4 regions of the Paracoccus cavernae genome follow, and region 2 is predicted to be linked to each of the others. Evidence: riboswitches for the same ligand, from Rfam matches in the RefSeq annotation. Region 2 holds a riboswitch; each other region holds the start of a gene.
The links. Region 2 has a riboswitch for cobalamin ahead of ACFFUC_RS09175 (TonB-dependent receptor plug domain-containing protein). Riboswitches for the same ligand answer to the same signal wherever they lie in the genome.

Region 1: another riboswitch for cobalamin. It lies ahead of bluB (5,6-dimethylbenzimidazole synthase); the one in region 2 lies ahead of ACFFUC_RS09175 (TonB-dependent receptor plug domain-containing protein).
Region 3: another riboswitch for cobalamin. It lies ahead of ACFFUC_RS04620 (DUF1636 domain-containing protein); the one in region 2 lies ahead of ACFFUC_RS09175 (TonB-dependent receptor plug domain-containing protein).
Region 4: another riboswitch for cobalamin. It lies ahead of ACFFUC_RS04645 (CbtB domain-containing protein); the one in region 2 lies ahead of ACFFUC_RS09175 (TonB-dependent receptor plug domain-containing protein).

The regions. Positions count from the first base shown of each region.
Region 1 covers NZ_JBHMDZ010000001.1:344,427-350,016, forward strand. The annotation lists gene ACFFUC_RS01735 (ArnT family glycosyltransferase) at 1-317, shown strand, start outside; gene ACFFUC_RS01740 (glycosyltransferase family 2 protein) at 314-1,132, shown strand; gene ACFFUC_RS01745 (NAD-dependent epimerase/dehydratase family protein) at 1,129-2,232, shown strand; cobalamin riboswitch at 2,269-2,448, shown strand; gene bluB (5,6-dimethylbenzimidazole synthase) at 2,496-3,257, shown strand; gene ACFFUC_RS01755 (pyridoxal-phosphate-dependent aminotransferase family protein) at 3,404-4,576, shown strand; gene ACFFUC_RS01760 (heme ABC transporter ATP-binding protein) at 4,658-5,431, opposite strand; gene ACFFUC_RS01765 (FecCD family ABC transporter permease) at 5,428-5,590, opposite strand, start outside.
Region 2 covers NZ_JBHMDZ010000010.1:36,761-42,350, forward strand. The annotation lists gene ACFFUC_RS09165 (TerB family tellurite resistance protein) at 1-5, shown strand, start outside; gene ACFFUC_RS09170 (hypothetical protein) at 140-670, shown strand; gene ACFFUC_RS09175 (TonB-dependent receptor plug domain-containing protein) at 722-2,623, opposite strand; cobalamin riboswitch at 2,757-2,937, opposite strand; gene acs (acetate--CoA ligase) at 3,060-5,015, opposite strand; gene ACFFUC_RS09185 (hypothetical protein) at 5,271-5,590, opposite strand, start outside.
Region 3 covers NZ_JBHMDZ010000002.1:200,958-206,547, forward strand. The annotation lists gene cobN (cobaltochelatase subunit CobN) at 1-2,786, opposite strand, end outside; gene cobW (cobalamin biosynthesis protein CobW) at 2,786-3,841, opposite strand; gene ACFFUC_RS04620 (DUF1636 domain-containing protein) at 3,838-4,245, opposite strand; cobalamin riboswitch at 4,337-4,566, opposite strand; gene cobO (cob(I)yrinic acid a,c-diamide adenosyltransferase) at 4,767-5,372, shown strand; gene ACFFUC_RS04630 (cobyric acid synthase) at 5,372-5,590, shown strand, end outside.
Region 4 covers NZ_JBHMDZ010000002.1:207,469-213,058, forward strand. The annotation lists gene ACFFUC_RS04630 (cobyric acid synthase) at 1-336, shown strand, start outside; gene ACFFUC_RS04635 (hypothetical protein) at 333-878, opposite strand; gene ACFFUC_RS04640 (CbtA family protein) at 882-1,652, opposite strand; gene ACFFUC_RS04645 (CbtB domain-containing protein) at 1,659-1,844, opposite strand; cobalamin riboswitch at 1,875-2,049, opposite strand; gene ACFFUC_RS04650 (inorganic phosphate transporter) at 2,178-3,662, opposite strand; gene ACFFUC_RS04655 (DVUA0089 family protein) at 4,158-5,516, shown strand.

The DNA of each region.
Region 1 (5,590 bases), on a different contig from region 2:
ATCTCGCGGCCAGCCCGTTGCTCTTTGCGCGCTACGACCTGACCCCGCTCGGCGCAGCGCTTGCGCCCTACCGTGATGCAGGCATCGCCATCACCGACGGCACCTATCACGCCCAGCTCAACTTCGCCGCGCGGCTCGACCATCCCGTCGCCCGTCCGACCACGCCCGAGGCCGTCGCCGACTGGGCCGCGAGCCACCCCGGCGGCGTCCTGCTCGACCTTTCGGGCGCACAGATCGCGGGCCTGCATCCGGTCGCGCGCCTTCCCTACCGCAGCGACACCTACACCCTCTTCCAACCCAACGAGGTCACACCATGACTTTCGACATCTCCATCGTCCTGCCCGCCAAAAACGAGGCCGGCAATATCGAGGCCCTGCTTCTCGACATCTCGCGCGTCATGGCCGATGCCGATCACGAAATCATCGTCGTGGATGATGCATCGACCGACCAGACCCGTGATGTTCTTGCGCGGCTCAGACGGCGGATGCCGCAGCTACGGGTGGTCTGCCACCAAAGCTCCTGCGGGCAATCGGCGGCGATCCGCAGCGGCATTCTGGCCGCCAAAGGCCGCATCATCGCAACCTTGGATGCCGACGGACAAAACCCGCCCGAGAACCTGCCGGACCTGCTGCGCCCCCTGCTCGATGCCCCCGCGGGCGACCGTATCGGGCTTGTGCAGGGCCAGCGGGTCGGGCGCAAGGATACACGTTCGAAACGATGGGCCTCGAAGCTCGCGAACCGCATTCGCGGCGGGCTTTTGGGCGACGGGGTCAGCGACAGCGGCTGCGGGCTCAAGGCATTCCCGCGCGAGGTCTATCTGAATCTCGCCTTCTTCGACCATATCCACCGCTTCATGCCCGCCATGATCAAACGCGAGGGGTGGACGGTCGTGACCGTACCCGTCACCCATGCCGAACGGGCCTCGGGGCGCTCGAACTACAACAATTTCCAGCGCGCGCGGGTGGGTGCGGTCGATCTTTTGGGCGTGGCATGGCTGATGCGCCGCCGCCGCTTGCCGGTCGTGCGCGATCTGCCGATGTCCGCGGGGCTAGACGCGCCGGCGCGCAGCACCGCCTCCAGCGGCCACAACCCCGCCTTCGGGCAATCCACAACCGTGGAGGCCGCGCTGTGAGAGTTCTGATCACCGGAGCGGCAGGTTTCATCGGCGCGACGCTCGCACGGCTTTTGCTGCGCGAGGGCTGCGAAGTGGTCGGGGTCGACGATCACAACGCCTATTACGACCCCGCCCTCAAGGCCGCGCGCGAGGCGCAGCTTCTGGCCAGCCCGAATTATCTCTCGATCCGCGCCAAGATCGAAACCCCCGGCCTGCTGCGCGACCTTTTCGCGGCCAACAAGCCCGATGTGGTCGTCCATCTCGCGGCTCAGGCCGGCGTGCGCCATTCGATCACCCATCCCGAGACCTATCTCGCCTCGAACCTGCAAGGCAGCTACGAGCTGCTTGAAGCGGCCCGCGCCCATCCCCCGCGCCATATGCTGATGGCATCAAGCAGCTCGGTCTATGGCGGCAATGCCCAAATGCCCTACCGCGAGACCGACAAGACCGATCTGCCCCTGTCCTTCTATGCCGCGACCAAGAAGTCCAACGAGATGATGGCGCATTCCTACGCCGGCCTCTTTGCGCTGCCGATCACGATGTTCCGCTTCTTCACGGTTTACGGCCCTTGGGGGCGGCCGGATATGGCGCCGCATCTCTTTACCTCGGCGCTGTTCGAGGGGCGCGCGATCAAGCTGTTCAACCACGGTCACATGATGCGCGATTTCACCTTCGTCGACGATCTGGTTGCCTCGATCCGCGCGCTGATGGATGCGGTCCCGCCTGCGCCGAATGCGGCCAGCCGCGGGCCTGCCGCGGAATTCGACAGCCTCTCGCCCTGCGCGCCCTGGCGCGTGGTCAATATCGGCAACGGCCAGCCCGTCCCGCTGATGGGCTTTGTGCGCGCGCTCGAGGCGGCCTCGGGGCGCGAGGCCCTGTTCGAGATGCTGCCGATGCAGCCCGGCGACGTCGAGGCGACATGGGCCGACACCACCTTGCTCGGGCATCTGACCGGCACGGTGAACCGCACCGATATCCGCGAGGGTGCGGCGCGTTATGTCGGCTGGTTTCGCGATTACTACGCTCAGGACAAGGCCATGACGCCAGTTTGGCAGCCGGCCCATCAGGCGGCCATCCGCAACCCGCCCTCGCGCGATTGGCAACGCCCCCTCTCCTGAGGCCGCGCAAGGGATTTACCCAAAGGCGCCGTTCGGGCTATGTTTCGCGGGTCTGGTGCCCGCGCGATCGGCCGGGAGAATCGGGAATGCGGCGAACATCCGCAACGTGCCCAACGCTGTAAGGTGGACGGGCGGCATGGTCACTGGCGCAAGCCGGGAAGGCGCCGCGACCGGATGAAACCAAGTCAGAAGACCGGCCAGACGGCATAGACTGCGCCATGCGGACGATGGCGCGCTCGCAGGTCTGTCAGACGAGGGACGTCATGCAACCAAACCGCCCCCCTTCGGGTCACAACACGGCGAATTCCGACCAAACGGCACATAGCCCGTCGGACCATCCCGAACCCGCGCGGCCCTTTTCGCAGGCCGAGCGCGCGGCGATCTACCGCGCCATCAACGAGCGGCGCGACGTGCGCAGCCAGTTTCTGCCCGACCCCATCGCCCCCGAGGTCCTGCGCCGCCTGCTCGAAGCCGCCCATGCCGCGCCCTCGGTCGGGCTGATGCAGCCGTGGAACTTCCTCATCATCGAAAGCACCGCCGTCCGCCAGCAGATCCGCGCCGCTTTCGAGACCGCCAATCACGAAGCCGAAGACATGTTCGACGGCCGGAAACGGCAGCTTTATTCCGAGCTGAAACTGCAAGGCATCACCGATGCGCCAGTCAATCTGTGCATCACCTGCGACCGCGATCGCGGCGGCAAGGTCGTTCTCGGGCGCACCCACAACCGCGACACCGATCTTTATTCGACGGTCTGCGCGGTCCAGAATCTGTGGCTGGCAGCGCGGGCCGAGGGGATCGGCGTCGGCTGGGTCAGCATCTTTCACGATGCCGATCTGCGCCGCATCCTGAACCTGCCTCACCATGTCGTGCCGGTGGCCTATCTCTGCCTCGGCCATGTCGCCGAGTTGTACGAGCAGCCCGAGTTGCAGGCGCGCGGCTGGGCCGAACGCCGCGTTCTGGACGATCTCATCCTGCACGAGCGTTGGCCCGACGAAGAGACCGCGCCGCAAAACCGCGAAAGCTGACCGCAGAGAGGGCCGGAGGGCTAGGCCGAGAACAAACCCGAAGGGGGCCGACCCGAAGGCGGGAATTGACCCTGCTTTCGGGCCGCCCTATCGATGGGCGGCGCAGAGATCACGCGCCTGTCTCCTTTCCGCTTCGGGACTCCCAGATGACCTTTGCCAACGGCCGAACCACGCTTGCCATTCCCGGCCCCTCGCCCCTGCCCGACCGCGTTTTGCGCGCGATGGCGCGGCCCTCGCCCGATATCTATTCGGGCGAATTGCCCGCGCTCAACCTCCGGCTCATGGCGGGGCTCAAGCGTTTGGCGGGCACGCGGGCGCATCTCGCCGCCTATATCGGCAACGGCCATGCCGGATGGGAGGCCGCGATTGCCAATCTCTTCCACCGCGGCGAACGAGCGCTGGTCCTGACCTCGGGCCATTTCGGCCACGGTTGGGCGCGCGCGGCGCAGGCGATGGGGGTCGAGGTCGAGATCATGGATTTCGCCGCCCGCGCCGCCGATCCCGCGCAACTGGCGGAAAGGCTGGCTGCCGACAAGGACCATCTCATCAAGGCCGTGCTGGTCTGCCATATCGACACGGCAACCTCGGTTCAGGCCGATCTGATGGCGCTGAAAGCCGCGATCGGGGATCATCCCGCGCTGTTTGCGGTGGATGCGATCGCCTCGCTCGGATGTGCAGAGCTCTGTATGGATGATTGGGGAATCGATGTGCTGGTCTCGGCCAGCCAGAAAGGGCTGATGTCTCCGCCCGGCGCGGCATTCGTGTGGTTCTCGGAACGCGCGAAAGCCATGGGTCCAAGCGATATGGCCACGCCTTACTGGAACTGGCACGCCCGCGCCGAAGCGACCGAGTTGTGGCAATTCTGGGACGGCACCGCGCCGGTCCAGATGATCTATGCCGCGAACGAGGCGCTGACGATGATCCTCGACGAGGAAAGCCTCCCCGCCGTCTGGGCGCGCCACGAGGGCCTCGCCCGCGCGGTCTGGGCCGCTTTCGAGGCATGGGGCAAGGACGGATCGGGGATCACTTTGACCGTGGCGGAACCGTCCGAGCGGGCGCGTTCGGTCACGGCGGCGACCCTGCCGCGCGCCGATGAGCTACGGGCATGGTGCGACCAGAAGGCGGGGCTGGTGCTGGGCCTCGGTCTGGGCGCGGAGGATGCCGCCAATGCGCTGCGCGTCGCCCATATGGGCCATGCCAACGCCCACCAGATCCTCGGCACGCTGGCCGTGATGGAGGCGGGCATGACCGCGCTTGCCATCCCGCATGGCGCGGGCGCGATCGAGGCCGCGGCGCGGGTCATCGCCGAACGCGCCTGAGCCCATTCGCCGATTAAGCAAATGCGGACGGGTCGCGCCTTGCGGTGCGACCCGTTGCGGTTTTCACGTGAAGCAAAGCCTTCAGGCGGCGGCGTGGGGCAGGATCCAGATCCCCTCGGCCGGCACGGTATTGACCGCCAGCGCGCAGCCGTAGGCCTCGGAAAGGCGCTGGTTGGTCAGCACTTCGGCGGGAGTGCCCTGAGCTACGACCAGCCCCGCTGTGACCAAAGCGATACGGTCGGCAAACATGGCGGTCAGGTTCAGGTCATGCATGACCGCGACCACCCCGCCGCCGCGTCTGGCGTAATCGGCGGCCAGCCGCATCACCGTAAGCTGATGCGCGATATCGAGGCTGCTGACCGGCTCGTCGAGAAACAGCCAGCGCGGCCCCTCTTCGCCCAGAGGCTGCCAGACCTGCACCAGAACGCGGGCAAGCTGGACGCGCTGCTGCTCTCCGCCCGAAAGCTGCTGGTAATAGCGACCGGCGAAACCGCCTAGATCGACCCGCTCCAGCGCGCGAAGGATCAGCGTATCCGCCTCGGGACCGCGCGCCTGCGAGCCCAGACGCACGACCTCGGCCACGGTGAAGGGAAAAGACAAAGCCGTCGCCTGCGGCAGAACGCCCCTGATCCGCGCGAGGGTTTCGGGCGGGGTCTTGGCGATCTTGTGGCCGTTCAGCGTGACCTCGCCGCGGCAGGGCAGCTCGCCGGTCAGCGCGCGCATCAAGGTGGTCTTGCCCGAGCCGTTCGGCCCGACGATGGCGGTGAACTGGCCCGCCTCGGCGCGGAAATCGGCACCGTGCAGGATTTCCTTGCGCCCGAGGCTGAGGTGGATGGTTTGGGCGATCAGGCTCATAGGTCGACAATCCCGCGGTTGTGCAGAAGGATCCACAAGAAGACCGGCCCGCCCAGAATCGCGGTGATGATCCCGATCGGCAGTTCGGCCGGCGCGATGATCGTGCGGCTGACGATATCGGCAAGGATCAGCATGGTCGCGCCCAGAAGGCCCGAGTTG
Region 2 (5,590 bases):
CCTGACCGCGCCGGACCGCGGGCCGTTCGGCGCGCCAATGCGGGCAAAGGTTTCCATTCGATACGACGGGGTTATAATGACTCCGATCCGGCCCAGCCGCAGAGGCTTGGCCCTGCAACCGCGAAGATGGCTGATTTACATGAAACTTCTTGCCTCGCCCCTTGTGAAACCGGCGCTTCTGGCGCTGCTGGTTGCCGCTCCTTTGCCGCTTTTCGCCCAAGCTTACGAGCCGCCTGCGGCCGATCAGGACAGCGCGGGCAACGGGAGCGACGAAGGTGATCGCGAAATCGGCAAGACCTTCGAGCGCGGCCTGAACTCGCTGTTTGAGGATCTCTTGCGCGATATCGAGCCGCATATGGAGGCGATCGGCCGCGATCTTGGTGCCAAGGTCAACGAATTCGCGCCGGTCTTCGACGATCTCGGCGCAATGATGGATGATATCGGCAATTACCAAGCGCCCGAACGGCTGGCCAATGGCGACATTCTGATCCGGCGCAAACCCGATGCGCCGCCGCCCCCGCCCCTCAGCGACAAGTTTCAGGAGCTGACCCGCCCCTCGCCCGACATGGACCCCCGCCTCGCCCCCGAGCGCGGGCCCGATCCGTGGCGCAACGCGCCCGAGCCCGCGCCGGCCGTGCCGCAAGGCCAAGGCGGCCAGATCGATCTTTGACGAAAAAGGGCGCCGCGGCGCCCTTTCCTTTTCCCACTCGGGACCGGCCCCTCACCAGTTGGTCGAAAAGCCGATCTGCGCGCTGCGTCCGCGCCAGCCGTAGCCCCAAGCCTCTTTGGTTTCGGTATCGAAGACGTTCTCGACCCGCGCCACCAACTTGACGCGATCGTTGAGCGCATAATCGCCATAGAGGTCGAGCGTGGTGAAATCGGGCAGCTCTGCCGTGGTTCCGCCAACCCAGCCCTGCGGCGCATAGACGCCCGCGACATGGCGCAGATCCGCCCCGACCGTGCCTTGACCGTGCTGGTAGCTTGCGCCGAGAACCGCCTCGTGACGCGGGATATAGACCGCGCGCGCACCATCGGACTGGTCGACATCGATATAGCTATAGCTACCGCGCAGACTGAAATTGTCGCGCAACGCGTAGCTGCCGGCTATCTCGACGCCGCGCCGGACGGTATCTCCGGCCACATTGACCGAGCAAAAGCCGGTGGCGCAGCTTCCCGACGAAATCATATCGGTCAGCTTCTCGCGAAAGAGCGTGACATCAACCTGCCCGCGCCCGTCGGCGGTTTCGGCGGCAAGGCCGATATCGATGCTGCGGTTCACCTCGGGCGACAGATCGGGGTTGCCGACGCTCCAGCCCGGATAGCCGAAGAGCTCGGTAAAGGTCGGGTTGGTCATGCCGGCCCCCGCCGAGGCATGGAGCCGCAGGCCATTGCCGAAATCCTTGGAGAGGCCGAGGTTCCAGCTGGTGAAATCGCGAAAACCCTTGTTGTTGTCGCGCCGGATGCCCGCCTGCACGTCCAGCCCGTTGCCGTAAAAGCCGCGATATTCCAGCGCGACGGAATCGGTGCTTTTCTCCTGCGCGGCAATGCCGGTCGCGCTCTCGCTCCAGCGGATCTGCTCGGCCATGATGTTGAGCAGATGATTGGCCGCCTCGACCTCCACCCCGTCGAGCGAAAGGCTCGCGCGGTATTTCAGCGCCCGCGTCACGCCGAGCATCTGAACGGGAAAATCACCGGGGAAATCCTGCGCGTAACGGCTGCGCTCGTAGCTCAGCCGATGGGTCAGGCGGCCGTCGAGCGTATCGAATTCCGCGAAAACCTGCCCGATCCGTTCGTCGCGCTTGCTGTTGAGGTCACGGATATCCTGCATGTAATCGGCCTCGCCGGTCGCGAGGTAGTCGGAATTGTCGTAGCCGTAGGTCTCGCGCGCCTGGGACTGGGTCAGCCCGAACCGCAGCGTCTCGGTCGCTTGCCAATCGCCCGAAAGCGTCAGGCTGCGGCGGCGCGAGCCGTCCTTTTCGCCGCCCTTGCCCGAGGCGTCATAGCCGTGATCGTCGCGCGCGCCGTAAGACAGGCTGACCCCGCCCTGCGCACCGCGCGCATAGGCAAAGGCCGAGGCGTCATAGCCGTCGCCGACCATGGCGCGGATCTCTCCGCCCGTCCCCGGTTCGGTGCTGCGCCGCGTGATGATGTTGACGACACCGGCAGAGGCGCGCGAGCCGAAGAAGACCGATTGCGGGCCGCGCAGGATCTCGAGCCGCTCGACCTCGCCGATGCCCATGCCCGAGAGGATGAAGGCCTCGCCGCCGCCGCGCGCCTCGACGCCGTCGACCAGCACGAGCGTGTGGTTCGCCGGAGCGCCGCGCATCCGGATCGAGCCGAAGCTGAGGCCGGTTTCGCTGACCGACACCCCCGGAAGTCCGGTCAGCGCCGCGCGCAACGAAGGCGTGGCGCGGCTGCGCATCTCTTCGCCTTCGACGATGCTATAGGCGCGCCCGTAAGCATCCGTGGCGATGGGCGAGAGGCCGCCGTCGATGGTCACGGTATCGAGCAGCACCGGCGAGGCGGCGTCCTGCGCGACGCCAGCCAGCGGAAAAGCGGTCGAAAGCGCGGCCAAAGCGGCCAGGCCGGTCAGGTTGCGGGGATGGCGTGATCTGGTTTTCACGGCGGAATCCTTGCGTCATCCGGAGCGTTCTCCGGAAGGGATGAAAAGATGTCTTCGGACGGAAAACCGCCGCAGACGGGTGAGGTTGGTCACCGCTGCGGTCAATCCGCTTCGCAGGTCCGCCCCGGACCCCGAATGGGTGATCGCGCCGGCAGGTCTCCTGACTCGCGGGTCAAAGCATCAGACCTGCCTTCCCGGTTGCCCAGTGGCGTGTCGGCCGTCGCTCGCCGCTTACAGTTGCGGGGGCAGTTGCGGGATCTCACCGCATTCCCTTTTCATCCGGATGTTCCGGAACCGTAGCCGCACCAATTAGCCGCGCTGCCCGCCGCCGGTCAAGGCCGCAGCCTGTCAGATGTGCGCGCGGCAGCGGTCGCCAAAAGAAAACCCGCCGCATGGATGCGGCGGGTTTCTATGCATTCAGGCTTTGGAAAAAGCCTCAGCCGTGGTTCTGGCGGTTCTCGATCAGATCCTCGACCACCGAAGGATCGGCCAAAGTCGAGATATCGCCCAAAGCACCGAAATCGTTCTCGGCGATCTTGCGCAGGATGCGGCGCATGATTTTGCCCGAGCGGGTTTTCGGCAGGCCCGGTGCCCACTGGATGAGATCGGGCTTGGCGATCGGACCGATCTCGGTGCGCACCCATGTTTCAAGCTCTTTGCGCAGATCGTCCGAGGGCTCGATCCCGTTCATCAGCGTGACATAGGCATAGATCCCCTGCCCCTTGAGGCTATGGGGGTAGCCGACCACAGCGGCCTCGGCGACCTTCACATGGGCGACCAGCGCGGATTCGACTTCGGCCGTGCCCATGCGGTGGCCCGAGACGTTGATCACGTCGTCGACGCGGCCGGTGATCCAGTAATAGCCGTCCTCGTCGCGGCGGCAGCCGTCGCCGGTGAAATAGGTGCCGGGATATTGCTGGAAATAGGTCTCCATGAAGCGTTCGTGATCGCCCCAGATCGTGCGCATCTGGCCGGGCCAGCTGTCCGAGAAGCACAGGACGCCCTCGACCCCGTTACCTTCTTGTACGGCAGCAGTCGCGGCATCGAGAACGACCGGCTTCACCCCGAAGAAGGGCAGCGTCGCCGAACCGGGCTTGGTGTCGATCGCGCCCGGAAGCGAGGTGATCATATGGCCGCCGGTCTCGGTCTGCCAGAAGGTGTCGACGATCGGGCAGCGGCCTTTGCCGACGTGCTTGTCGTACCAGACCCATGCCTCGGGGTTGATCGGCTCGCCGACCGTGCCCAGCACACGCAGGCTGGTGAGGTCGTATTTGTCGACCCATTCCGGCCCCTGCCCCATGAGCGAACGGATCGCGGTCGGGGCGGTATAGAACTGGTTGACCTTGTGCTTTTCGCAAACCGCCCAGAACCGGCCCGGATCGGGGAAGTTCGGCACGCCCTCGAACATCAGCGTCGTGCCGCCGTTGGCAAGCGGGCCATAGACGATATAGCTGTGGCCGGTGACCCAGCCCACATCGGCCGTGCACCAATAGACGTCGCCGTCCTTGTAGTCGAAGACCATCTGATGGGTCATCGCCGCATAGCACAGATAGCCGCCGCTGCTATGGACGACGCCCTTGGGCTTGCCGGTCGAACCCGAGGTATACAGGATGAAAAGCGGATCCTCGGCATTCATCGGCCGCGGCGGGCAATCGGGCGCGACCTCTTTCATCTGGGCCAGCACATCGACATCGCGGCCCTGGACCCAGGTGGTCTGGTCGCCGGTATGTTTGACGACAAGGCAGCGCACGCGGTCCGAGCAATGCAGCAGCGCTGCATCGGCATTCGACTTCAAGGGCGTGCGGCGGCCGCCCCTCGGGGCGGTGTCGCAGGTAATCACGACTTTCGCGCCGCAATCGTTGATGCGGTTGGCGAGGGCATCGGGCGAGAAGCCCGCGAAGACCACCGAATGGACCGCGCCGATCCGCGCACAAGCGAGCATGGCATAGGCCGCCTCGGGGATCATCGGCAGATAGATCACCACGCGGTCGCCGCGCATCACGCCCTGGCTCAGCAGCACATTGGCGAAACGGTTCACGCTTTCGGAGAGCTCGCCATAGCTGATGTGGCGTGCGGGTGCCGAGGGATCATCGGGCTCGAAGATGATCGCGGTCTGGTTGGCGCGGCTCGGCAGATGGCGGTCGATGCAGTTGACCGCGACGTTGAGAACCCCGTCCTCGAACCATTTGATCGAGACCTTGCCCATGGTGAAATCGGTATTCTTCACCTTGGTATAGGGTGTGACCCAATCCAGCCGCTTGCCCTCGCGCCCCCAGAACGCATCCGGATCATTCATCGATTCCGCATAGAGGCGCGCGTAATCCTCGGGCTTCACGATCGCATTCTCGAATCCGGACGGAATGGGGTGTCGGGAAACGGCTTCAACTGACATGGGTGCACTCCTCTCGTTGTCCCCTCCGCTCGACGCTCCCCCTCCTCAGGGTCCGACGCGCCGCTACGGACGGTTTCACGCAAGGTAAGCCGGATTGCAGGCGATGGTAAACCGGATTTGGACTAAAGTCCTGTGCCGCAAGGGAAGGAAGGCCCAAGCGCGCAGCGGCCGGCGGTTCCAAGGAAATCGGCCCCGACGGATTTCGCCGCCGGAGCCCTCATTTCTCCCCCGGATCAGCACCCTAGACCAAAGCGCCTAGTTTGCGACATCGACCCTGACCCTGACCGAGACGGTCCCCTTCACCGCCGTCGACCAGTTCAGCGCGATCGAGCGCTTGTCGGTTCCGATCTGCGTCTGGACCCAGGGCATTTCCGTCACCCGCGCATTCGAGGCATTGGTGATCGCGGTCTCGGCGATGACCGACTCGATTTTCTGGGCCCAGCCGTTGAAGGGCAGCGCCGCCCCCGCAACCATCACCCAGCGGTTCGAGGCGGTGTTTTGCTGCAGGGTCAGATCGACGGGATTGGCGACATAGGTGTTCACGCCGTTGAACATGTTGCCTTGAAATTGCAGGT
Region 3 (5,590 bases), on a different contig from region 2:
GCGGCGGAAATCCCGCCGATATGGGCGGCGTAATCCTCGGCCATCAGCAGGTCGGTTTCGGGTAGATCCTGACTGTGCAGATGCGCCGAAAGCCCGCCCAAAGCAGCGCGCAGACCGGCGGCATCGGGGATCGCACCGCCTTGGCCGTCATGGCGGAAAGCCCCGTTTTCGAGCCATGCCGCGCCGATGCGTTCGGGGCTTTCGTCAAGCGCGATCCCCGTGCCGTAGACCCCGTCCCTCGGGCCGAAGACCCGCGCGGTGCTCGTGCCGTAAGGATTGTCGGCAGGCGTCTCGATCCCGTTTTCCACGCGGGCGGCCAACATTCTGGCCCCGAGCGTGAAAAGCTGGATCAGCACCGGAAAACTGTCGCGAAACAGACCTGATATCTTGAGGATGCAGCCGATCCGCGGACGCCCCAGCAACGAGAGCGGCACGACCTCCAGCCCTGTCACCCGACCCGTGCCCGCATCGCGCAACACCGAAAGCCCCGCCAGCGCCAGCGCCATCGCGAAATCCTCGCCGCCTGTGCGCATCGTGGCCGAACCCCAGAGATCGATCATCACCGATTGCGGCCAGTCGCCGTGATCTTGCAGATAGCTGCGGATGAACTCCTCGGCCATGGCGCGTCCCTTGGCCTCGGCCTCGGGCGAGGGCAGGGCGCGGGGATCGACCGCGTAAAGGTTGCGGCCCGTGGGGGCGACATCGCGCGCGCCGCGCCACGGGCTGCCCGACGGGCCGGGCGCGACATGGCGGCCCGCCAAAGCGCGGGCAAGCCCCTCGACCTCGCCCTCGGCCGCGCCCCAGATATGGAGCCCGTCGGTATAGCGGCTTTCCTTGAGCTCGCAGACGAAACGGTCGAGCGAGCCGAGCGCTTCGGGCGCTGCCGCAGGATCAAGCCCGAGTTCGGCGAAAAGGCCTAAGGCCTCGGCCTCGTCGCGGATCATGTCGGCCAAGCGGTCGCGGCGCGCGGGATCGATGCCGTCGGCCAAGGCATAGCGGTCGAGCATCTGCTCGAGGCTGACGAATTTCTCCGGCAGCTGCGCGGGTTTGAGCGGCGGGGGCATATGGCCGAGCGTCAGCGCGCCCAGCCGGCGGCGCGCCTGTGCGGCTTCGCCCGGATCGTTGACGATGAAGGGATAGATCACCGGCAGCGCGCCGGTCAGCGCCTCGGGCCAGCAAGTCCGAGACTGCGCGACGGCCTTGCCCGGCAGCCATTCGAGCGTGCCATGCGCCCCGAGATGGAGGATCGCTTTCACGCGGGTCGCAAGCCAAAGATAGAAGGCGACATAGGCATGGCGGGGCGGGGCGGAGAGGTCGTGATAGCCGCTCTCGCGATCCGCGATCCGGCCGCGCTCGGGCTGGAGCGCGACGAGATGCGAACCCTGCGCCACGGCGTGGAAATGGACCGCGCCGCCGTGGATCTGTGGGTCCTCCTCGGGCGTGCCCCAATGGTCGCGGAGCGATTTGCGCAGCTCTTTGGGTAGTCGGGCCAAGGCTTTGCGGTAGTCGGCGAGCGGCCAGTGCAGGGTGCGGTTGCGCAAAAGGGGTGCGAGTGCCTCGGGCTCTTCGCCCAAACCACGCAAGATCGCCTCCGCCGAAAGCGTGGCATCGAGGCCGACCGCATGGGCATCCAGCCACGGCTTGCCCGGATAGGTCGAAAGCACCAAAGCCAGTGCGGGCGCAGGCGCAGGTGCGGGCTCGGGTTGCAATGCGCACCAGCCCAGCACCCGCGCGGCCAACGCCGCGATCCGGTCGGGCAGCGGGTGGTGGCGGGGGAGCGCGATTTGCAGATCGGGGTCATGGCGTCCTGCCTCTTTGACCGAGATGATCTGCGCGGGAACGCGGCCGTCGACCTCGGGCAGAACGACATGCATCGCCATATCGGCCGGCGACAGGCCGCGGCTGCTCTCGGCCCAAAGACGCGCCTCGGCGGTCGACAGTACCGCCTGGAAAACCGGCGGGCCGGAGCGGAGGGCACAATCGGGATCGCCGCTCGAGAAGGCGGTGGTATTGACCACGGCAAGCGGCGGATTTTCGGCAAAAGCCGCATGCAGGAAGCGCTGCGCTTCTGCCGATTTCAGCGAGGGCAGGAAGATCCCCTGCGCCGTGACGCCTTTGGCCGCGAAAGCCGCGATCAGCGCATGGATCGGGGCGATGTCGCCCGCAAGGAGCCACGCGCGGTAGAAGGGAATGGCGATCCAGCCTTGCGCCCTCTTCGTGGCGGAGCTTTGCGGGTCCAGCCAGCCCGCTTCGGGCAAGGGTTCGGGCAAAGGCTGGGCGAGGGGATCGGTCTCGGCCGCGAACTCTCCACCCGCCAAAAGCCGCAGCGCGGCGGCTGCCGCCTCGACCCCGCCGATCGCGCAAAGCCGGTTCAGCCGGTGCCACAGGGCGGCATCGACATTCGACAGGCCCATCAGCCCCGCATCCACGCCCCCGTCGCCGCGCAAAAGCACTAGCCGGATGCCGCGACGGCGGGCGAGATCCTGCAGGGCCATGACTCCGTGGGGCCAATAGCTCTGCCCGCCCAGAAGCCGCACCAGAATGGCGCGTGCGCCCGAAAGCGTGGCCTCGATATACTGATCGACCGAGACCGGATGCGTCAGCCGTGCCAGCGGCGCGAGGCGAAGCGGGGGCAGATGCTCCCGCCCGTCGTGCCAAGCCTGGGCAAAGGCCCCAAGATCGCTGTCGGAAAAGGACAACACGGCAAGATCCGCGGGGCTTTGCCCGAGATCTTGCGGCGTGGCGCTTTCTTCAAGCCCGCCCTTTTCGCGAAAGACGACATGCATCAGCCGACAAGCACCTTGCGGATGGCGGCGGGGTCGATGTCGTGATGCTCGGCGATCACCACGAGCTGCGAATGGCGCGGACCCCGCCACGGCTGGTCGTATTGGTGGCGCACCCGCGCTCCGACGGCCTGCACCAAAAGCCGCATCGGCTTGCCCGCAACCGCGACATGACCTTTGACACGCAGGATATGCTGCTCGCGGGCAAGGCGCTCGATGCGGGCGGCCAGATCGGCGGGATCGGTGATCTCGGGGAGATCGACCACGATGCTTTCGAAATCCTCGTGTTCGTGATCGTCGGCCCCGTCGTGATGCGAGGGGCGCGCGGCCAGATCGTCCTCGGCCTTGGCCTCGAGCCCGAGGATCACGCGCGGATCGATCACACCTTCGCTGATCTCGATCACCGGCAGGCTGCGCTGGGCGATCGCGGCAAGGCGGGTGCGGGCTGCGGCTTTGACCGCCTCGCTTGCGAGATCGGCTTTGGTCAAAAGCACGATATCGGCGCAGTTGACCTGATCCTCGAAAACCTCGGCCAGCGGGCTGTCGTGACCGGAGCCTTCGGTCTCGCCCTCGTCAAAGGCGCCTGCGGCCAAGGCCTCGCTGTCGGCCAAAGCGATCACCCCGTCGACGGTAATGCGCGAGCGGATCGCAGGCCAGTCGAAGGCCTTGAGGAGAGGCTTGGGCAGAGCCAGGCCCGAGGTCTCGATCAGGATGTGGTCGGGCGGCTCGGGCAGGGCCAGAAGTTGCTCCATCGCGGGCAGGAAGTCGTCGGCAACCGTGCAGCAGATGCAGCCGTTCGCCAGTTCGAGGATGTTGTTTTCGGGGCAATCGCTGCTGGCGCAGGATTTCAGGATCTCGCCGTCGACGCCGGCTGTGCCGAATTCGTTGACCAGAACCGCCAGCCTTTTGCCGCCGGCATTGCCGATCAGATGGCGGATCAGCGTGGTTTTCCCCGCGCCGAGAAAGCCCGTGATCACGGTAACGGGGGTTTTGGCGAGAGTTCGGGTGCGGGTTTCGGCAACAGTGCCGGAAAGCGGGGCGGTCGTCGGAAAAGTCATGCCGGATCCTTTGCGGGGCTGGGCGCAAGCGGGGTTGCAATAAGGGAGGGGGCGGGAAGCGGCGGGATGCGCGCGACGGTATTCTTGCGAAAGAGTGCCGAGCGTTCGCGCCACGGCACGATCCCGTCTTCGCTGTCGCGGTATTGGCGCGCCATGGTGGCGACCTCGCCGGCGTCGTCGGGGGCAAGGCCGCCCTGAACATAGCTCCATGCGCCGGGGCGGCTCAGCGCGACGGCGCAGCCCTCGGCGCAGGCCTGAAGGCAGGAGGCGGGGACGATGCGGATGCCTTCGGGCAGGTCTCCTGCCGCGACCGCCGCCAAAAGGCGCGCGCCGGGCACGATGCCGTCCTCGGGCACGGGCTGGCCCATGCGGCAGGTCTGGCAGATGTACAGCGTGGTTTCCACAAGCGCCCCTTCGGTTTTGCGAAAGGGCGGGCGGAGGGGGCAAGGGCGGGTGGTCCGATGCCATCCATCCGCGGCACACCCCGTCCGCATCATTGGTTATCTCGCAAAGGCAGGTCTCCCGGCTTGCGGATCTGGGCACGGGGCCCGCGCTTCTCCTGCCTTCCCGGGACAGGCCCAGTGGCGGTGGAGAAGCTCTCCGGTCACGGTCGCGGGGGCGGCTGCACTCGGGCCTTCGGACGCGCGTTTGACGCGGCGCTGTCGGGCTTGGTGCATTCCCTCTTAGCCTGTGTCGCCACAGGAACCATTGCCCGCCCTTGATGCCGCCAAGCCGCGCGCCAAGTCAAGCCGCGTTCGGGTTGCCGATTGGTGCCGGTGGTGTCGGGCCCGCATTCCGCCCCCGCCGGACCAGCGCTGCGGGCTTGCCAGAGGGGCGCGTGCCGGACTAGGCAGAAAGGCGAATCCCTCTCCGGCCAAGGCCGGAACGTTGCGGCAAACCCGTCCGGAAAAGGTTGATACTCGACATGATGAATGACGCGCAACATGCGGAAAAAATGCAAAAAATCAAAGCTGCAAAGGATCGCGTCAACGAGGAGCGTCAAGGCGAGAAGGGCCTGATCATCGTTCATACCGGCGCGGGCAAAGGCAAGTCATCCTCGGCTTTCGGCATGGTCATGCGCGCCATCGCCCACGAGATGCCCTGCGCCGTCGTCCAATTCATCAAAGGCAGCCGCGAGACCGGCGAGCGCCGCCTGCTGACCACCCATTTCCCGCATCTGTGCCAGTTCCACACGATGGGCGAAGGCTTCACTTGGGAGGTTCAGGACCGCGCCCGCGACATTGCTGCGGCGCAGGCGGGTTGGGAGAAAGCCAAATCCCTGATCCGCGATCCGGCGATCCGGTTTGTGCTACTCGACGAGATCAATATCGCCTTGCGCAACGACTACCTTGATCCGGCCGAGGTCTGCGCCTTCCTGCGCGACGAAAAGCCTGCGATGACGCATGTCGTGCTGACCGGCCGCAATGCCAAGCCCGAGCTGGTCGAACTGGCCGATCTCGTGACCGAAATGGCGCTGGTGAAACATCCGTGGCGGGCGGGGATCAAGGGGCAGGCGGGGATCGAATTCTGATGCCCGCGCTGATGATCCAAGGCACCGGCTCGAATGTCGGGAAGTCGCTGATCGTCGCGGGGATCTGCCGCGCCTTGCGCCGCCGCGGGCTTTCGGTCGCGCCGTTCAAGCCGCAAAACATGTCGAACAATGCCGCCGTGACCGCCGATGGCGGCGAGATCGGGCGGGCGCAGGCGCTGCAGGCGCGCGCGGCGGGGCTTGCGCCCCACAGCGACATG
Region 4 (5,590 bases), on a different contig from region 2:
CACCACGAGGCGAGCGGTGCCGCGATGCGGGGCTACGAGATCCATCTGGGCGAGACCACTGGCCCCGATCGCGCGCGGCCCTTTGCGCGGATCGGGCAAACTCAAGGGTCTTCGCCGGAAGGCGCGGTTTCCCGCGATGGCCGTGTCGAGGGCAGCTATCTTCACGGGTTGTTTGCCGATGACGGTTTCCGCGCGGCCTATCTCGGCGGCTTCGGTGCGGTCTCGGATCTGGCCTATGACGCCAAAATCGACGCGGTTCTTGATGCTTTGGCCGACCATCTCGAGAGCCATCTCGCTCTGGACCGCATGCTCGCGCTGGCGGGAGTGGAACCTTAACCGCACCCCAGATGCAGGGCGAGCGGCCGGTCATGGAGCGGGGCAAAGCACGCGACCGTTCGGGCGTGATCGGCCGCGAGCTGGCGCAACAGGCAGCGCAGCATCAGACGCGGCGCCTTGCGGAACTCGGCTCTCTCGGGTGCGGCGCCGCTCAGGATCAGGTCCCGCAACTCGTGCTGTTGCGCGCGATAGGCATGGCCGAAATGCTCGGCAAAAGGATGGGGGCCGAGGCTCGCGCGTTTCGCGGCGGCAATGCCCGCAAGCGCGAAACCTTCCGGCAGTTGCAGATGGCGCGGGAGGAGCTCGGGGCCGGTCGCGCCGCATTTGAGCAGGATCAGGCCGAAATTGCACGATGCGGGCAGGCTTGAAATCGTCTCGTAGGCCTGAACGCGGTAATCGCGGTCAACCGGAAAGGGCGGGGTTTGCAGCGTGAGGGCCGACAGCGCGGGGCCGGTCGCGAAGCTCCAGCCGCATTGCGCCAAACGATCGGCCAGCGCCCCTGTCAGAGGCGCCGGCCTGAGTTGCGAGAGGCTTTCCGCCACGGCTCAGGCGGTGCGTTTGGGCAGGACCAGCGTGAAAAGGACCAGCCCGAGAACGACCCAGCCCACGAGGCCCACGCCCAAGGCGCGGCTCGCGAATTCCGAGGCGAGTTCCGGCGGAGCGGGACCTTCGAACACATGGACCGCCGGTGCGCCGATCACATGGGGGGCCGCGATCAGGGCGATGGCCGGAGCCCATGCCCGCCAGCTTGTGCCGAAAGCGATGAGCCAGAGCCCGAGGCCGGAGGCGAGCACGGTCGCACCCCACCAGAGCTGGCGTTGGCCGAGATCGGCGGCGGACATGCCCGGCAGCTCGGGTGCAAGTCCCAAGGCGGGGAGGAATTGCACCGCGAGAAAGCCCGCAAGGCCCCAAAGCATCCCGTCGCGCGGCCGCAGGTTTTGGCCGCGACCCAATGCGATCAGCAGAACGGCAAGGCCGAGCAGCCCATATCCCGCATAGATCAGGATCGAGAACAAGACCGTCAGCGCGTCGCGCTTGAGGTCAATGCCGCCGGACACCCCTTCATCAGCCGCGGGGGCTGCTGTCGGCGCGGTTTGGTCCGCAGCGTGGTCGGCCGCATGGTCATGGGGCTGCGCCCCGTCCTCTGCCTCGCCGTGGTGGTGGGGCGCGGCGCTTGCGAAATGGACGCGCTCGCCACCCTCGTAAAGCTCGGCGTGCAAAAGCACCGGCTGGACAAGCCACAGCTGCAACAGGGCGGCAATCAGCCCTGCAGCAGCGCCAGCGATCAAGGCGCTGGACAAAGATTTCAGATCCATGTGCGGTTAGTGGCAGGGATAGCCGGCCGCATGGCGCAGGTCATGGGCCGCATCATGCAAGGTTTCGGATTGGGCAATGCCCGAGAGGAAAACGAGGCCCAAACCAAGGACCGTGGCCAGAATGATCGTGGCCCGCGGGCTCGATTGTTCGGCGGAAGTTACGGCATTTGCCGTTGCGATCATACGCGACATGTCAGCTCCTTTCCGTCACACCCGACGGAGGTTGATTGATCGTCAGAGATCGGTCTCCTGACTCGCGGATCATCATGCTCGCGGCCTTCCCAGTGCGTGGCACCAGTGGCTTTCTCGCTGCATTCTCCGCTCACAGTCGCGGGGGCGGTCGGGTTCGAAACCCAGTTCCCATGTTGCAAGCAACATCTCTGACCAAGCGACTATGTGGCGGTCGCTGTCCGGTTGCAAGCCTTATGCCGTCGAAGGCGGGCATTTGCTCTGGTGCTCTCGGGAGGCACAAATGAAAACTCCGGCCGCAGCGGGCCGGAGCAAGATCTTGCGCGGTGGGCGTTCTCAGCCCGAGATCGCGTTCAGCCCGAGGAAGATGATCGCCGACAGCACCGCGGCGGCGGGCAGGGTCACGACCCAGGCGGTCGCGATCGTCGTGACATGGGTGCGGCGCACCAGTTTGCGGCGGCGGCGCTCTTCGGGGCCGAGCTGGTCTTCGACCGGCATGGCGACGCGGGCCTTGCGCAGGCGGCGCTCGGCATCCCATTCGCGGAAGAAACCCACGCCGAAAATCGCGCCGACCGCGATATGGGTCGAGCTGACCGGCAGGCCCATGCCGCTTGCCACGATCACCGTCAGCGCCGCCGAAAGCGCGACGCAGAAGGCGCGCATCGGGTTGAGCTTGGTGATCTGGCTTCCGACCATGCGGATCAGTTTCGGACCGAAGAGGAACAGTCCGAACGAGATCCCGAAGGCCCCGATGAGCATGACCCACAGCGGGATGCTGACGTTTTCCGTGACCGCACCCGATTGGGCCGCCTCGACGATGGCGGCCAACGGGCCGACGGCATTGGCGACATCGTTCGCACCATGAGCAAAGCTCAGCATCGCGGCCGAGACGACGAGCGGGATGCCGAAAAGCGGCTTGAGCGATTTGTTGCGGTTCTCCGCGCCTTCGGACTGGCGACGGATCACGGGGATCATGATCAGCCAGGTCGCGATGCCGATGCCGAGGCCGATCAGCAGGCTGCCCGTCAGCGTGACCTCGATCAGCTGGCGCAGGCCCTTGAGAGCGAGATAGCTCGAGAAGGTGCCCGCCATGATCCCGACCAGAACCGGCACCCACAGGCGCGCGGCGGCGATCTTGTCGTCGCGGTAGACGATCTGGGATTTGATGAACCACAGGAAGGCGGCCGCAATCGCGCCGCCAAGCAGGGGCGAGATCACCCAGCTTGCCGCGATGGTGGTGACATTGCCCCAGTTCACCGCGCCGAAACCGGCAGCCGCGATGCCTGCGCCCATGACGCCGCCCACCACCGAATGCGTGGTCGAGACCGGCGCGCCGATCCAGGTCGCAAGGTTCACCCAAAGCGCCGAAGACAGCAGCGCCGCCATCATTGCCCAGATGAAGGTCGCCTGCGTGCCGATGCTTTCGGGCGCGACGATGCCGCGCGAGATCGTGGTGACGACATCGCCGCCCGCAATCAGCGCACCCGCGCTTTCAAAGACCGCCGCGATGATGATCGCGCCGCCCATGGTCAGCGCATTGGCCCCGACTGCCGGACCCATATTGTTGGCCACGTCGTTGGCGCCGATATTGAGCGCCATATAGGCCCCGAAGATCGCCGCGACGACGACGATCATCACATTGTTGGAATGCCCCAGAAGGACCGCTGCGACCAATCCGGCCAGCAGGATGAAGACAAAGGCGATCCCCGGCGCGACGAGCGGGCGGGAGATATAGCCGGTCGCCACTTCCAGGTTCGAGAACCGGCCCAGATCGCGGTCGAGCGTCTCGAGGTGACGGGCTTCTAAATCGTTTTGGGCCATGGCCTACTCGTTGTTTGGTCGCAGGTCCGTAAGCCGAGATCAGCCACAGTTCAACCTTCCCTTTGGAAACGGCGCAACGTCAGGGCGAGTTTGCGCGCTTTCGGCACCGGAGAGGGGCGGGAAGTTTCGCGGCGGGAACGGCCGGAAAAAAGGCGGGCGGCTGCGGTTGTTTTGGGGAAAGACGTTCTGCGGGAAAACGGAATGCTCTGGTGACCGCGGCAATCTAGCGCAGAATGCTGCGGTCGAGAACATGATCCTTTGCAGTTCCGCCTCGCGCGGTCTGGGCCGCGGTCTGGGCGCGGTCTGCCTGCAGCCTGTCGTCCCCTTTAGTGGCCGCAATCGCGGCTTGCATTGTAGAGCGCGGGCCTGTCTCTTTCGCCTAAGCCGGCCCCGCGCCGGAACGACTGCCCTCCGCCGGCGTTGTTTGGCGTTGCAGGAGGGTTAACCTTTGTGAAAAAGACCACGCAACAGTTTAATCAGGAACGGGATTTTGTGATGACAATCCGCCATCAGCTTCTTGCCACTCTGTCGGTCGCGGCGCTTGCGATCTCTGCCGGTACCGGCTGGAGCCAATCCGAAAACGCCGCGCGCGCCGCTCTGGAGGCCGCCCAGGCTGCAGCGGATGCCGCTGCGGAAGCTGCCGATGCCGCGACCGACGATGCCGTGGCGGCCGTCGAGGTGGCGGTTGCCGCGAGCGGTCAGGCACAATGCGGCCCCTCCATTGCGGGCCCGTGGCTGGGCGCTTCGGCAGAGGAATCGGATATTTCCTCGGTCGACGAGCCGCTTCAGGCGCGCTTTCTCGACGAAGAGAACAATATCTTCGGCTTCCGCGTGACGGACGGGAATCAGAGGATCCGCATCGAGGCGCGTTCCAATGCCGACGGCGACCCCTCGGTCACGTTGCTCGACAGCGAGGGCAACGAGATCGGCAGCAATGACGATATGGAAAATTCGCTCAATTCGCTGCTCGAGATCAATGTCGCGCAGGGCGATTACTGTCTGCGCATGGGCGAGCTGCGCGATACGGTCGATGTGACCGTGCAAGTCGGCCGCGACGGCCAGCAGCCCTTGATGGAAAGCACTGCGCTGACCTGTTCCCCCGACACCGAGGCCGAGGCTTTCGCAGCCGAATCCCTCGAGCTGGCACTGGCCAAGGGCGAGATCACGTCGGCAGGCAGTGCCGAGCGCAACCGCTATCTGCGCTTCACGCTTGACAAGGCTTCGCCGGTCTCGCTGCGCGCGCTCGGCGACGGCAGTGTCGATCCGCAGATCGCGCTGTTCGACCAAAGCGGCCAGCGCATCGCGATCAACGACGATGCCGACGGTCGCAACTCGCGCCTCGACTTCTCGCCGGTTCTCGAAGCAGGGCGTTACTGCATCGGCGTCGGTGCGGTGAATGGCGGCGCGCAGGGCACGATCACGGTCTCGGCCAAGACGCTCGATCCGCAGGAATACATCCGTCGCGCCGCCGCGCGCGGCGAGCTGCCGCCGGTCGACGACAGCTATCCGGTCGCGCCGCTTGTGTTCAAGCGCACCCAGGGCGAGGTCATCCTTCAGGGCAGCTCGGCCAATTGGTTCGGTTTCGAACTCTCCGAGCCGACCTTGATCGGGATCCGCACGCTGGGTTCGCCCTCGGGCGTCGATACCAAGCTGGTGCTTTTTGATGCCTCGGGCCGCGTGGTGCAGGAAAACGACGATTCAGACGACGGCCGCAATGCGCGCATTCTGCCGGTTCTGCTGGCTCCGGGCAGCTACAAGCTGGCGCTGACCGATATTTCGGTGCTCGACCAGATCGGCGCGCCTTTGCGTCCGGTGGTCATCCTCGCCGAGAAATATGTCGCGGTCGACGACTGATCACGCGGCGGTTTCGCGAGAATAGACGAGAAGCGGCGCGGTTTTCGCGCCGCTTTTCTTTTGGCCCGGCTGTG